3 regions of the Bacillus shivajii genome follow, and region 3 is predicted to be linked to each of the others. Evidence: a T-box and tRNA genes for the amino acid it is inferred to sense, from the RefSeq annotation. Region 3 holds a T-box; the other regions hold tRNA genes.

Region 1 (3,233 bases), 280 kb from region 3:
CAATTAGAAGGATTACTACATTTTTAGACAAAATAAAAAGACCTGTTCAATACAAGTCTAAAAAAAATGGTGAGCCATGAAGGACTCGAACCTTCGACCCTCTGATTAAAAGTCAGATGCTCTACCAACTGAGCTAATGGCTCGCAGTATTTGCGATGATGTTATCTCATCAAGCTTACGGACGATGTAACACTTCGTTGTCGTACCTGTTTCTTCCTCTGCTAGCTTGTCTTCGATGCCTAATGCGTCGAAACAACTCGCAGCGGTTTCGTGATGTAAATGCTCGTAACTGAGCTAATGGCTCGCAGTGTTTGCGATGATGATATCTCATGAAGCTTACGGACGATGTAACACTTCGTTGTCGTACCTGTTTCTTCCTCTGCTAGCTTGTCTTCGATGCCTAATGCGTCGAAACAACTCGCAGCGGTTTCGTGATGTAAATGCTCGTAACTGAGCTAATGGCTCGCAGTATTTGCGTTGATGTTTCTTCTAATCTATTCTATTTATTAATGAAAATGGTGACCCGTAGGGGATTCGAACCCCTGTTACCGCCGTGAAAGGGCGGTGTCTTAACCACTTGACCAACGGGCCTTTTTACAATTTAATAATAATGGCGGAGAAGGAGGGATTTGAACCCTCGCGCCGCTTACACGACCTACACCCTTAGCAGGGGCGCCCCTTCAGCCACTTGGGTACTTCTCCATAAAAATGGCTCCACAGGTAGGACTCGAACCTACGACCGATCGGTTAACAGCCGATTGCTCTACCACTGAGCTACTGTGGAATGGTGGGCCTGAGTGGACTCGAACCACCGACCTCACGCTTATCAGGCGTGCGCTCTAACCAGCTGAGCTACAGGCCCATTTAAAAAAATGGAGCGAGTGATGAGAATCGAACTCACGACATCAGCTTGGAAGGCTGAGGTTTTACCACTAAACTACACCCGCATATAATTTTGTTAAGACTTCAATTGCTTACCACGCTCTACCATGTCTCTTCCTCTACTAGCTAAGCTATCGTAGCTGTTTCCGTCGAGACAACTCCAAGAGTTTGTAAACACTGAATATTGAACGTTGCTTCTTCCTCTTCAAGTTTCGCTTCGGAGAATTATCCGTCGAAGCAGCACGCTGCAACTTCAATGATGTATTGCTTTGCGGCTGGAGGTTTTACCACTAAACTACACCCGCATATTTTAAAAAATGGCGCGCCCGAGAGGAGTCGAACCCCTAACCTTTTGATCCGTAGTCAAACGCTCTATCCAATTGAGCTACGGGCGCTTATGGAGCGGAAGACGAGATTCGAACTCGCGACCCCCACCTTGGCAAGGTGGTGTTCTACCACTGAACTACTTCCGCATAAATGGCAGGGCTAGCAGGATTCGAACCTGCGAATCACGGAATCAAAATCCGATGCCTTACCGCTTGGCTATAGCCCTTTAAAATATTATATGGGGCGGCTGATGGGAATCGAACCCACGAATGCCGGAATCACAATCCGGTGCGTTAACCACTTCGCCACAACCGCCACAAGATTTTAAATTTGGCAGGGGTAGTAGGAATCGAACCCACATCAAAGGTTTTGGAGACCTTCGTTTTACCATTAAACTATACCCCTATAAGATGGTGGAGGGGGAGAGATTCGAACTCCCGAACCCTGAGGGAGCGGATTTACAGTCCGCCGCGTTTAGCCACTTCGCTACCCCTCCACGTTTTTCTTGACGATAAACTGCGAATCTCTTCGTCAGCTACGTTCGACTCCATTTATCACGTACAGAAGTACGCTCAAACGTCATCTCACTTGCTTCCTTGACCTTCTTGTTTCTCGTCAAGAAAACAATTTTTTATACTGCGAATCTCTTCGTCAGCTACTAATTTAAATGGCGGTCCCGACGGGAATCGAACCCGCGATCTCCTGCGTGACAGGCAGGCATGTTAACCGCTACACCACGGGACCAGGTAAATATGGCGGAGGAGGAGGGATTCGAACCCCCGCGGGCCGTGAAGCCCCTGTCGGTTTTCAAGACCGATCCCTTCAGCCGGACTTGGGTACTCCTCCGTATAATATTGGTAGCGGCGGAGGGAGTCGAACCCACGACCTCACGGGTATGAACCGTACGCTCTAGCCAGCTGAGCTACACCGCCACAATATAAAAACAAAAATAATGATAAAAATCAATTGGTGGAGCCTAGCGGGATCGAACCGCTGACCTCCTGCGTGCAAAGCAGGCGCTCTCCCAGCTGAGCTAAGGCCCCATATAAAAAGCCCAGCAACGTCCTACTCTCACAGGGGGAGAGCCCCCAACTACCATCGGCGCTGGAGAGCTTAACTTCCGTGTTCGGCATGGGAACGGGTGTGACCTCTCCGCTATCGTCACTGGACTTATGAAATTGAGAAGTATTGTACTCTCAAAACTAGATAACATTTGACTGATGACCTTCGGTCTGAAGGTTAATGTAATACTTTGGTTAAGCCCTCGATCGATTAGTATCTCTCAGCTCCACGTGTTGCCACGCTTCCACATGAGACCTATCAACCTCATCATCTCTGAGGGATCTTACTCACTTGACGTGATGGGAAATCTCATCTTGAGGGGGGCTTCATGCTTAGATGCTTTCAGCACTTATCCCGTCCACACGTAGCTACCCAGCTATGCTCTTGGCAGAACAACTGGTACACCAGCGGTGTGTCCATCCCGGTCCTCTCGTACTAAGGACAGCTCCTCTCAAATTTCCTACGCCCGCGACGGATAGGGACCGAACTGTCTCACGACGTTCTGAACCCAGCTCGCGTACCGCTTTAATGGGCGAACAGCCCAACCCTTGGGACCTACTTCAGCCCCAGGATGCGATGAGCCGACATCGAGGTGCCAAACCTCCCCGTCGATGTGGACTCTTGGGAGAGATTAGCCTGTTATCCCCAGGGTAGCTTTTATCCGTTGAGCGACGGCCCTTCCATACGGTGCCGCCGGATCACTAAGCCCGACTTTCGTCCCTGCTCGACCTGTATGTCTCGCAGTCAAGCTCCCTTATGCCTTTGCACTCTGCGAATGATTTCCAACCATTCTGAGGGAACCTTTGGGCGCCTCCGTTACTTTTTAGGAGGCGACCGCCCCAGTCAAACTGCCCACCTGACACTGTCCCTGAACCGGATCACGGTCCGAGGTTAGAATTCCAGTACAGCCAGGGTAGTATCCCACCGACGCCTCCACCGAAGCTAGCGCTCCGGCTTCCAAG
Region 2 (3,233 bases), 490 kb from region 3:
CGGTGTCTTAACCACTTGACCAATGGGCCTATATATAATTGATTAGCAGAAGTAATTCCTACTATTAAACTACGAACTTGTTAAACAAAAATGGTGACCCGTAGGGGATTCGAACCCCTGTTACCGCCGTGAAAGGGCGGTGTCTTAACCACTTGACCAACGGGCCACAATATGGCTCCACAGGTAGGACTCGAACCTACGACCGATCGGTTAACAGCCGATTGCTCTACCACTGAGCTACTGTGGAATGGTGGGCCTGAGTGGACTCGAACCACCGACCTCACGCTTATCAGGCGTGCGCTCTAACCAGCTGAGCTACAGGCCCATTTTAAAAAAATGGAGCGGGTGATGAGAATCGAACTCACGACATCAGCTTGGAAGGCTGAGGTTTTACCACTAAACTACACCCGCGTATGATTTTTGTTAAGACTTCAATTGCTTACCACGCTCTACCATGTCTCTTCCTCTACTAGCTAAGCTATCGTAGCTGTTTCCGTCGAGACAACTCGTAGATATTTCGACGATGTTGTTGCTCGTGGCTGAGGTTTTACCACTAAACTACACCCGCATATAAACCTATTAAGGTTACTAATTTTATCCTTGTACATATTTCAAATGGTCGGGAAGACAGGATTTGAACCTGCGACCCCTTGGTCCCAAACCAAGTGCTCTGCCAAGCTGAGCTACTTCCCGTTCTATGGCGCGCCCGAGAGGAGTCGAACCCCTAACCTTTTGATCCGTAGTCAAACGCTCTATCCAATTGAGCTACGGGCGCCAATGATTTTTACTACGCAAAAATCATTAGAATTTATAAATGGTGCCGAGGGCCGGACTTGAACCGGCACGATAGTCACCTACCGCAGGATTTTAAGTCCTGTGTGTCTGCCAATTCCACCACCCCGGCATGAGGTATAAAGGACTAATTTTAAAGTTTTGGAGGCGGCACCCGGATTCGAACCGGGGAATCAGGGTTTTGCAGACCCATGCCTTACCACTTGGCTATGCCGCCAAGTTCAAAATTTTTATGGAGCGGAAGACGAGATTCGAACTCGCGACCCCCACCTTGGCAAGGTGGTGTTCTACCACTGAACTACTTCCGCATAAATGGCAGGGCTAGCAGGATTCGAACCTGCGAATCACGGAATCAAAATCCGATGCCTTACCGCTTGGCTATAGCCCTTTAATATATGATATGGGGCGGCTGATGGGAATCGAACCCACGAATGCCGGAACCACAATCCGGTGCGTTAACCACTTCGCCACAACCGCCACAAAATTAAAAAATTGGCAGGGGTAGTAGGAATCGAACCCACATCAAAGGTTTTGGAGACCTTCGTTTTACCATTAAACTATACCCCTATAAAATGGTGGAGGGGGAGAGATTCGAACTCCCGAACCCTGAGGGAGCGGATTTACAGTCCGCCGCGTTTAGCCACTTCGCTACCCCTCCACGTTTTTGGATAAGCCGCAATTGTTTTCGTCAGCTAATTATGATTCCATTTTTCCCATGAACTAAAGTGCATTCATACGTTGTTTCACTTGCTTTCTTACCTTCTTGATTCTAGACAATAATCCAAATTATTATACTACGAATCTTTTAATAGTTTAATATAAATTTAATGGCGGTCCCGACGGGAATCGAACCCGCGATCTCCTGCGTGACAGGCAGGCATGTTAACCGCTACACCACGGGACCAGGTAAATATATGGCGGAGGAGGAGGGATTCGAACCCCCGCGGGCCGTGAAGCCCCTGTCGGTTTTCAAGACCGATCCCTTCAGCCGGACTTGGGTACTCCTCCGTATAATATTGGTAGCGGCGGAGGGAGTCGAACCCACGACCTCACGGGTATGAACCGTACGCTCTAGCCAGCTGAGCTACACCGCCACAATATAAAAACAAAGATAATGATAAAAATCAATTGGTGGAGCCTAGCGGGATCGAACCGCTGACCTCCTGCGTGCAAAGCAGGCGCTCTCCCATCTGAGCTAAGGCCCCAAAAATGTCACAAAGTTAATGGGACTAACTATGTTAGCCCCATTCCCTCGCCTGGCAGCGTCCTACTCTCACAGGGGGAGAGCCCCCAACTACCATCGGCGCTGAAGAGCTTAACTTCCGTGTTCGGCATGGGTACGGGTGTGACCTCTTCGCTATCGCCACCAGACTTTTTATTCCTTCAAAACTAGATAACATTTGACTGACGACCTTCGGTCTGAAGGTTAATGTAATACTTTGGTTAAGCCCTCGATCGATTAGTATCTCTCAGCTCCACGTGTTGCCACGCTTCCACATGAGACCTATCAACCTCATCATCTCTGAGGGATCTTACTCACTTGACGTGATGGGAAATCTCATCTTGAGGGGGGCTTCATGCTTAGATGCTTTCAGCACTTATCCCGTCCACACGTAGCTACCCAGCTATGCTCTTGGCAGAACAACTGGTACACCAGCGGTGTGTCCATCCCGGTCCTCTCGTACTAAGGACAGCTCCTCTCAAATTTCCTACGCCCGCGACGGATAGGGACCGAACTGTCTCACGACGTTCTGAACCCAGCTCGCGTACCGCTTTAATGGGCGAACAGCCCAACCCTTGGGACCTACTTCAGCCCCAGGATGCGATGAGCCGACATCGAGGTGCCAAACCTCCCCGTCGATGTGGACTCTTGGGAGAGATTAGCCTGTTATCCCCAGGGTAGCTTTTATCCGTTGAGCGACGGCCCTTCCATACGGTGCCGCCGGATCACTAAGCCCGACTTTCGTCCCTGCTCGACCTGTATGTCTCGCAGTCAAGCTCCCTTATGCCTTTGCACTCTGCGAATGATTTCCAACCATTCTGAGGGAACCTTTGGGCGCCTCCGTTACTTTTTAGGAGGCGACCGCCCCAGTCAAACTGCCCACCTGACACTGTCCCTGAACCGGATCACGGTCCGAGGTTAGAATTCCAGTACAGCCAGGGTAGTATCCCACCGACGCCTCCACCGAAGCTAGCGCTCCGGCTTCCAAGGCTCCTACCTATCCTGTACAAGCTGTACCAAAATCCAATATCAAGCTACAGTAAAGCTCCATGGGGTCTTTCCGTCCTGTCGCGGGTAACCTGCATCTTCACAGGTAATATAATTTCACCGGGTCTCTCGTTGAGACAGTGCCCAAATCGTTGCACCTTTCGTGCGGGTCGGAACTTACCCGACAAGGAATTTCGCTACCTTAGGACCGTTATAGTTACGGCCGCCGTTT
Region 3 (3,233 bases):
AAACTCTCTAACTGCAGGCGTATTTCTTGAACGCTGTAGTGCCTCTCGAGCAGTCATTAGTCCTAAATAACGATTATCAAAGTTTGTAACAGGTTGTCCGTGAGGATATTCTGTCGGAACGTCTGGGGTAATAAAACCCGGCTGAATTGCTCCAGTTTCAAACCCGACACCATATGTTAATAATGGTTTCATTGTTGAACCAGTTTGTCGAGTTGACTGTGTGGCGATATTATAATTTAATTTTTCATAGTCGCGCCCTGCTACAAAACTAATAATTTTTCCAGTGTGGTTTTCTTGTAAAACAGAAGAAGCTTCTTCTAGATAAGTGATTGTTTCTTCTTCACCTTCATCGTTTGTAATGGTTTTTTCTTTGGTGCGACCAAAGTATTCATATTCTGCAACGACTTGGTTGTGTGCATCGTAAATGTCTTTATTAATCGTCGTGTGAATACGGTATCCATCTCTGTGTAATGAACGGTGAGCTTCTTCACGATAACGGTTTATAAGCAGTTGTCTTTGATCATCATCTTCAATTTCTTCAATGTTTATCTCATCTTGTTCTATCAATACATACATTAACTTATTTATTGCACGTCTTCTTACTTCATCAGTAATAAAAGGATACTCATCTAAACTAGAAGGTTGTGGTTCAGCTAAGTTTTCACGAATGTCATAAGCTAGTGCTTCTTCTAGTTCTTCATCAGTAATATAACCTCCTGAGTGCATACGATTTAAAACCGTTTGCATTCGGTTCAATCCTGCATCAAAGCTTTCTTTTTGTACACCTTGGGATGTAAATGGTGTATAAGCAAAGGGGCTTTGAGGTAGACCGGCTATAAAAGCAGATTGTGCAATATTTAACTCAGAAACATCTACATCAAAGATTCCTTGAGCTGCAGATTGAGCACCTGCTATTTGCCTTCCAGATGCATTTCGTCCAAATGGAACGACGTTTAAGTATGCTTCAAGTATCTCATTTTTTTCAAAGAAGTTTTCAAGTCTCATTGCTAGTAATATTTCTGCTGCTTTTCGGTCATGGGTCACTTCACTCGTTAAAATTTGGTTTTTAATAAGTTGCTGTGTGAGTGTACTACCACCCGTTTGTGTTGATGCATTAGAAAAGTCTTGATAGACTGCTCGTAATAAGGCTTTCGGCACGATTCCGTCATGCTCAAAAAAATATTCGTCTTCTGTTGCAATGACAGCGTTAATTAGATGTTCAGAAACATCTTCTAGACCGACTTCACGTCTTTCTAAAGGACTAGGTAAGTCACCTAAATAGATTTCATCTGCAAAGAAGATTTCTGTTGCTTCTTCATAGTCATATATGTCACGTTTCATGTCATCATAGCTTCGGATAGGTTCATCTTTAACTAGTGATGCGAAATAACCTGCTCCAGCACCACCTACAAAAAATAGAGCCATGAGTCCGAGAATAGAAAATATTAAAAATAAGTTCCAAAATACACCAGAGGTCACTCTGACGCCCTTCAAAACAGTTTGCGACTCTTTTCTTTCTATCAATTTACGAAATGAATATTTCTGATCACTCATATTTTAAAACCCTCCTAAAAAGTCATGAATATTATAGCATACAAAAAGTCCGAATATATATATGAACGTGTAAAATCTTAAACAGAAGTTGACAATAAATATAAGAATATGATAAAAATGTGTAATGATAAGTGTTCTTGGTCTAGAGAAAGTATTAATAACTGATTTTAAACAAATAAATAAGGTCACTAGACGTTGAATTGGAAAAAGTAGTTTTCGTCTCACTGTCTCAGAGAATCGGTGGATGCTGCGAACCGGAACAAAGACGTAAAATGAATTACTTCCTTGGAGTCTTTTCCTGTCATAAATCATTTAATTTATGCTGGAACGCGAAATGAGGCGTTATTCATCGAGCCGGGAATATTTTTATTCCAATCAGGGTGGTACCGCGATCAACTCGTCCCTACTTTTAGGGAACGAGTTTTTTGTTTTTCATTAATTTAATATTTAAATATGAGGTGACGAAAGATGGCATTATTAGAAGATTTACAATACCGTGGGTTAGTCAATCAAATGACAGATGAAGAAGGGTTAACAGAGTTACTCGAAAAGGAATCCGTCACACTATATTGCGGATTCGATCCAACCGGAGATAGCTTACACATCGGCCACTTATTAACGATCTTAACGCTAAGACGCTTTCAATTAGCTGGTCATAAACCACTTGCATTAGTTGGTGGTGCAACAGGACTTATTGGCGACCCAAGTGGTAAGAAAGCGGAGCGGACGTTAAATGAGGAAAATACGGTTGAAGAATTTAGTAACAAAATCAAAGGACAGCTTTCTCGCTTTTTAGACTTTGATGGAAATAGTGGAGCGAAACTTGTTAATAACTACGAGTGGATTGGTTCAATGTCAGTCATTGATTTCCTTCGCGATGTCGGGAAAAACTTTGGGTTAAATTACATGCTGGCGAAAGATTCTGTAGAATCTCGAATTACTTCTGGTATTTCATTTACCGAATTCAGCTACATGATCCTACAATCCTACGATTTTTATGAACTATACAAAAATGAAGGATGTAAGCTTCAAATTGGCGGCAGTGACCAATGGGGGAATATTACTGCAGGACTAGAGCTCATCCGTAAAATGTATGGTGAAGAAGAGGATGAAAAGGAAAAAGCATTCGGATTTACGATTCCCCTTGTAACAAAAGCAGATGGTACGAAATTTGGTAAAACTGAAGGAGGTGCTATCTGGCTCGATCCAGAAAAAACGTCACCATATGAGTTCTACCAATTCTTAATTAATACAGATGATCAAGATGTCATTAAGTTTTTGAGATACTTCACATTCTTATCAAAAGATGAAATTGACGCATTAGAAGTTGAATTACAAGAGCGTCCGCATGAACGAGCAGCTCAGAAAAAATTAGCAGAAGAACTAACAAAATTTGTTCACGATGAAAAAGCATTAGAACAAGCAGAAAACATTTCTTCTGCATTGTTTGGTGGAGGAGATTTGAAGAGCCTTTCGGCAGACGAAGTACTTCAAGGTTTTAAAGACGTTCCTTCTCATACGGTTGAAGAAGAGGGGAAAGGTCTTATTGACCTACTTGTTGAAGCAAACATTTCACCCTCAAAACGTCAAGCTCGTGAAGATATTAAAAATGGTGCAGTATATATTAATGGGGATCGTTGCCAAGAAATGGATAAAACAATTAGTAGTGACGATAAAAT

What was found. A T-box is a leader RNA that pairs with one kind of tRNA and senses whether it is charged. The one in region 3 lies ahead of tyrS (tyrosine--tRNA ligase), so its partner is inferred to be a tRNA-Tyr.
Region 1: it encodes a tRNA-Tyr, which carries the amino acid that the T-box ahead of tyrS (tyrosine--tRNA ligase) is inferred to sense. The anticodon was not compared.
Region 2: it encodes a tRNA-Tyr, which carries the amino acid that the T-box ahead of tyrS (tyrosine--tRNA ligase) is inferred to sense. The anticodon was not compared.

Annotation. Positions count from the first base shown of each region.
Region 1 is NZ_CP084703.1:3,538,689-3,541,921, forward strand. Features, by position in the region: tRNA gene LGQ02_RS17050 (tRNA-Lys) at 68-143, opposite strand; tRNA gene LGQ02_RS17055 (tRNA-Glu) at 517-591, opposite strand; tRNA gene LGQ02_RS17060 (tRNA-Ser) at 612-702, opposite strand; tRNA gene LGQ02_RS17065 (tRNA-Asn) at 710-784, opposite strand; tRNA gene LGQ02_RS17070 (tRNA-Ile) at 786-862, opposite strand; tRNA gene LGQ02_RS17075 (tRNA-Gly) at 874-947, opposite strand; tRNA gene LGQ02_RS17080 (tRNA-Arg) at 1,201-1,277, opposite strand; tRNA gene LGQ02_RS17085 (tRNA-Gly) at 1,281-1,355, opposite strand; tRNA gene LGQ02_RS17090 (tRNA-Gln) at 1,361-1,435, opposite strand; tRNA gene LGQ02_RS17095 (tRNA-His) at 1,449-1,524, opposite strand; tRNA gene LGQ02_RS17100 (tRNA-Trp) at 1,541-1,614, opposite strand; tRNA gene LGQ02_RS17105 (tRNA-Tyr) at 1,621-1,705, opposite strand; tRNA gene LGQ02_RS17110 (tRNA-Asp) at 1,878-1,953, opposite strand; tRNA gene LGQ02_RS17115 (tRNA-Ser) at 1,963-2,055, opposite strand; tRNA gene LGQ02_RS17120 (tRNA-Met) at 2,065-2,141, opposite strand; tRNA gene LGQ02_RS17125 (tRNA-Ala) at 2,177-2,252, opposite strand; rRNA gene rrf (5S ribosomal RNA) at 2,262-2,378, opposite strand; rRNA gene LGQ02_RS17135 (23S ribosomal RNA) at 2,462-3,233, opposite strand, start outside.
Region 2 is NZ_CP084703.1:3,754,581-3,757,813, forward strand. Features, by position in the region: tRNA gene LGQ02_RS18155 (tRNA-Glu) at 1-29, opposite strand, end outside; tRNA gene LGQ02_RS18160 (tRNA-Glu) at 92-166, opposite strand; tRNA gene LGQ02_RS18165 (tRNA-Asn) at 173-247, opposite strand; tRNA gene LGQ02_RS18170 (tRNA-Ile) at 249-325, opposite strand; tRNA gene LGQ02_RS18175 (tRNA-Gly) at 338-411, opposite strand; tRNA gene LGQ02_RS18180 (tRNA-Pro) at 617-693, opposite strand; tRNA gene LGQ02_RS18185 (tRNA-Arg) at 699-775, opposite strand; tRNA gene LGQ02_RS18190 (tRNA-Leu) at 816-904, opposite strand; tRNA gene LGQ02_RS18195 (tRNA-Cys) at 935-1,009, opposite strand; tRNA gene LGQ02_RS18200 (tRNA-Gly) at 1,026-1,100, opposite strand; tRNA gene LGQ02_RS18205 (tRNA-Gln) at 1,106-1,180, opposite strand; tRNA gene LGQ02_RS18210 (tRNA-His) at 1,194-1,269, opposite strand; tRNA gene LGQ02_RS18215 (tRNA-Trp) at 1,286-1,359, opposite strand; tRNA gene LGQ02_RS18220 (tRNA-Tyr) at 1,366-1,450, opposite strand; tRNA gene LGQ02_RS18225 (tRNA-Asp) at 1,621-1,696, opposite strand; tRNA gene LGQ02_RS18230 (tRNA-Ser) at 1,708-1,800, opposite strand; tRNA gene LGQ02_RS18235 (tRNA-Met) at 1,810-1,886, opposite strand; tRNA gene LGQ02_RS18240 (tRNA-Ala) at 1,922-1,997, opposite strand; rRNA gene rrf (5S ribosomal RNA) at 2,047-2,163, opposite strand; rRNA gene LGQ02_RS18250 (23S ribosomal RNA) at 2,232-3,233, opposite strand, start outside.
Region 3 is NZ_CP084703.1:3,261,546-3,264,778, reverse strand. Features, by position in the region: gene LGQ02_RS15840 (transglycosylase domain-containing protein) at 1-1,554, opposite strand, end outside; T-box leader at 1,741-1,962, shown strand; gene tyrS (tyrosine--tRNA ligase) at 2,023-3,233, shown strand, end outside.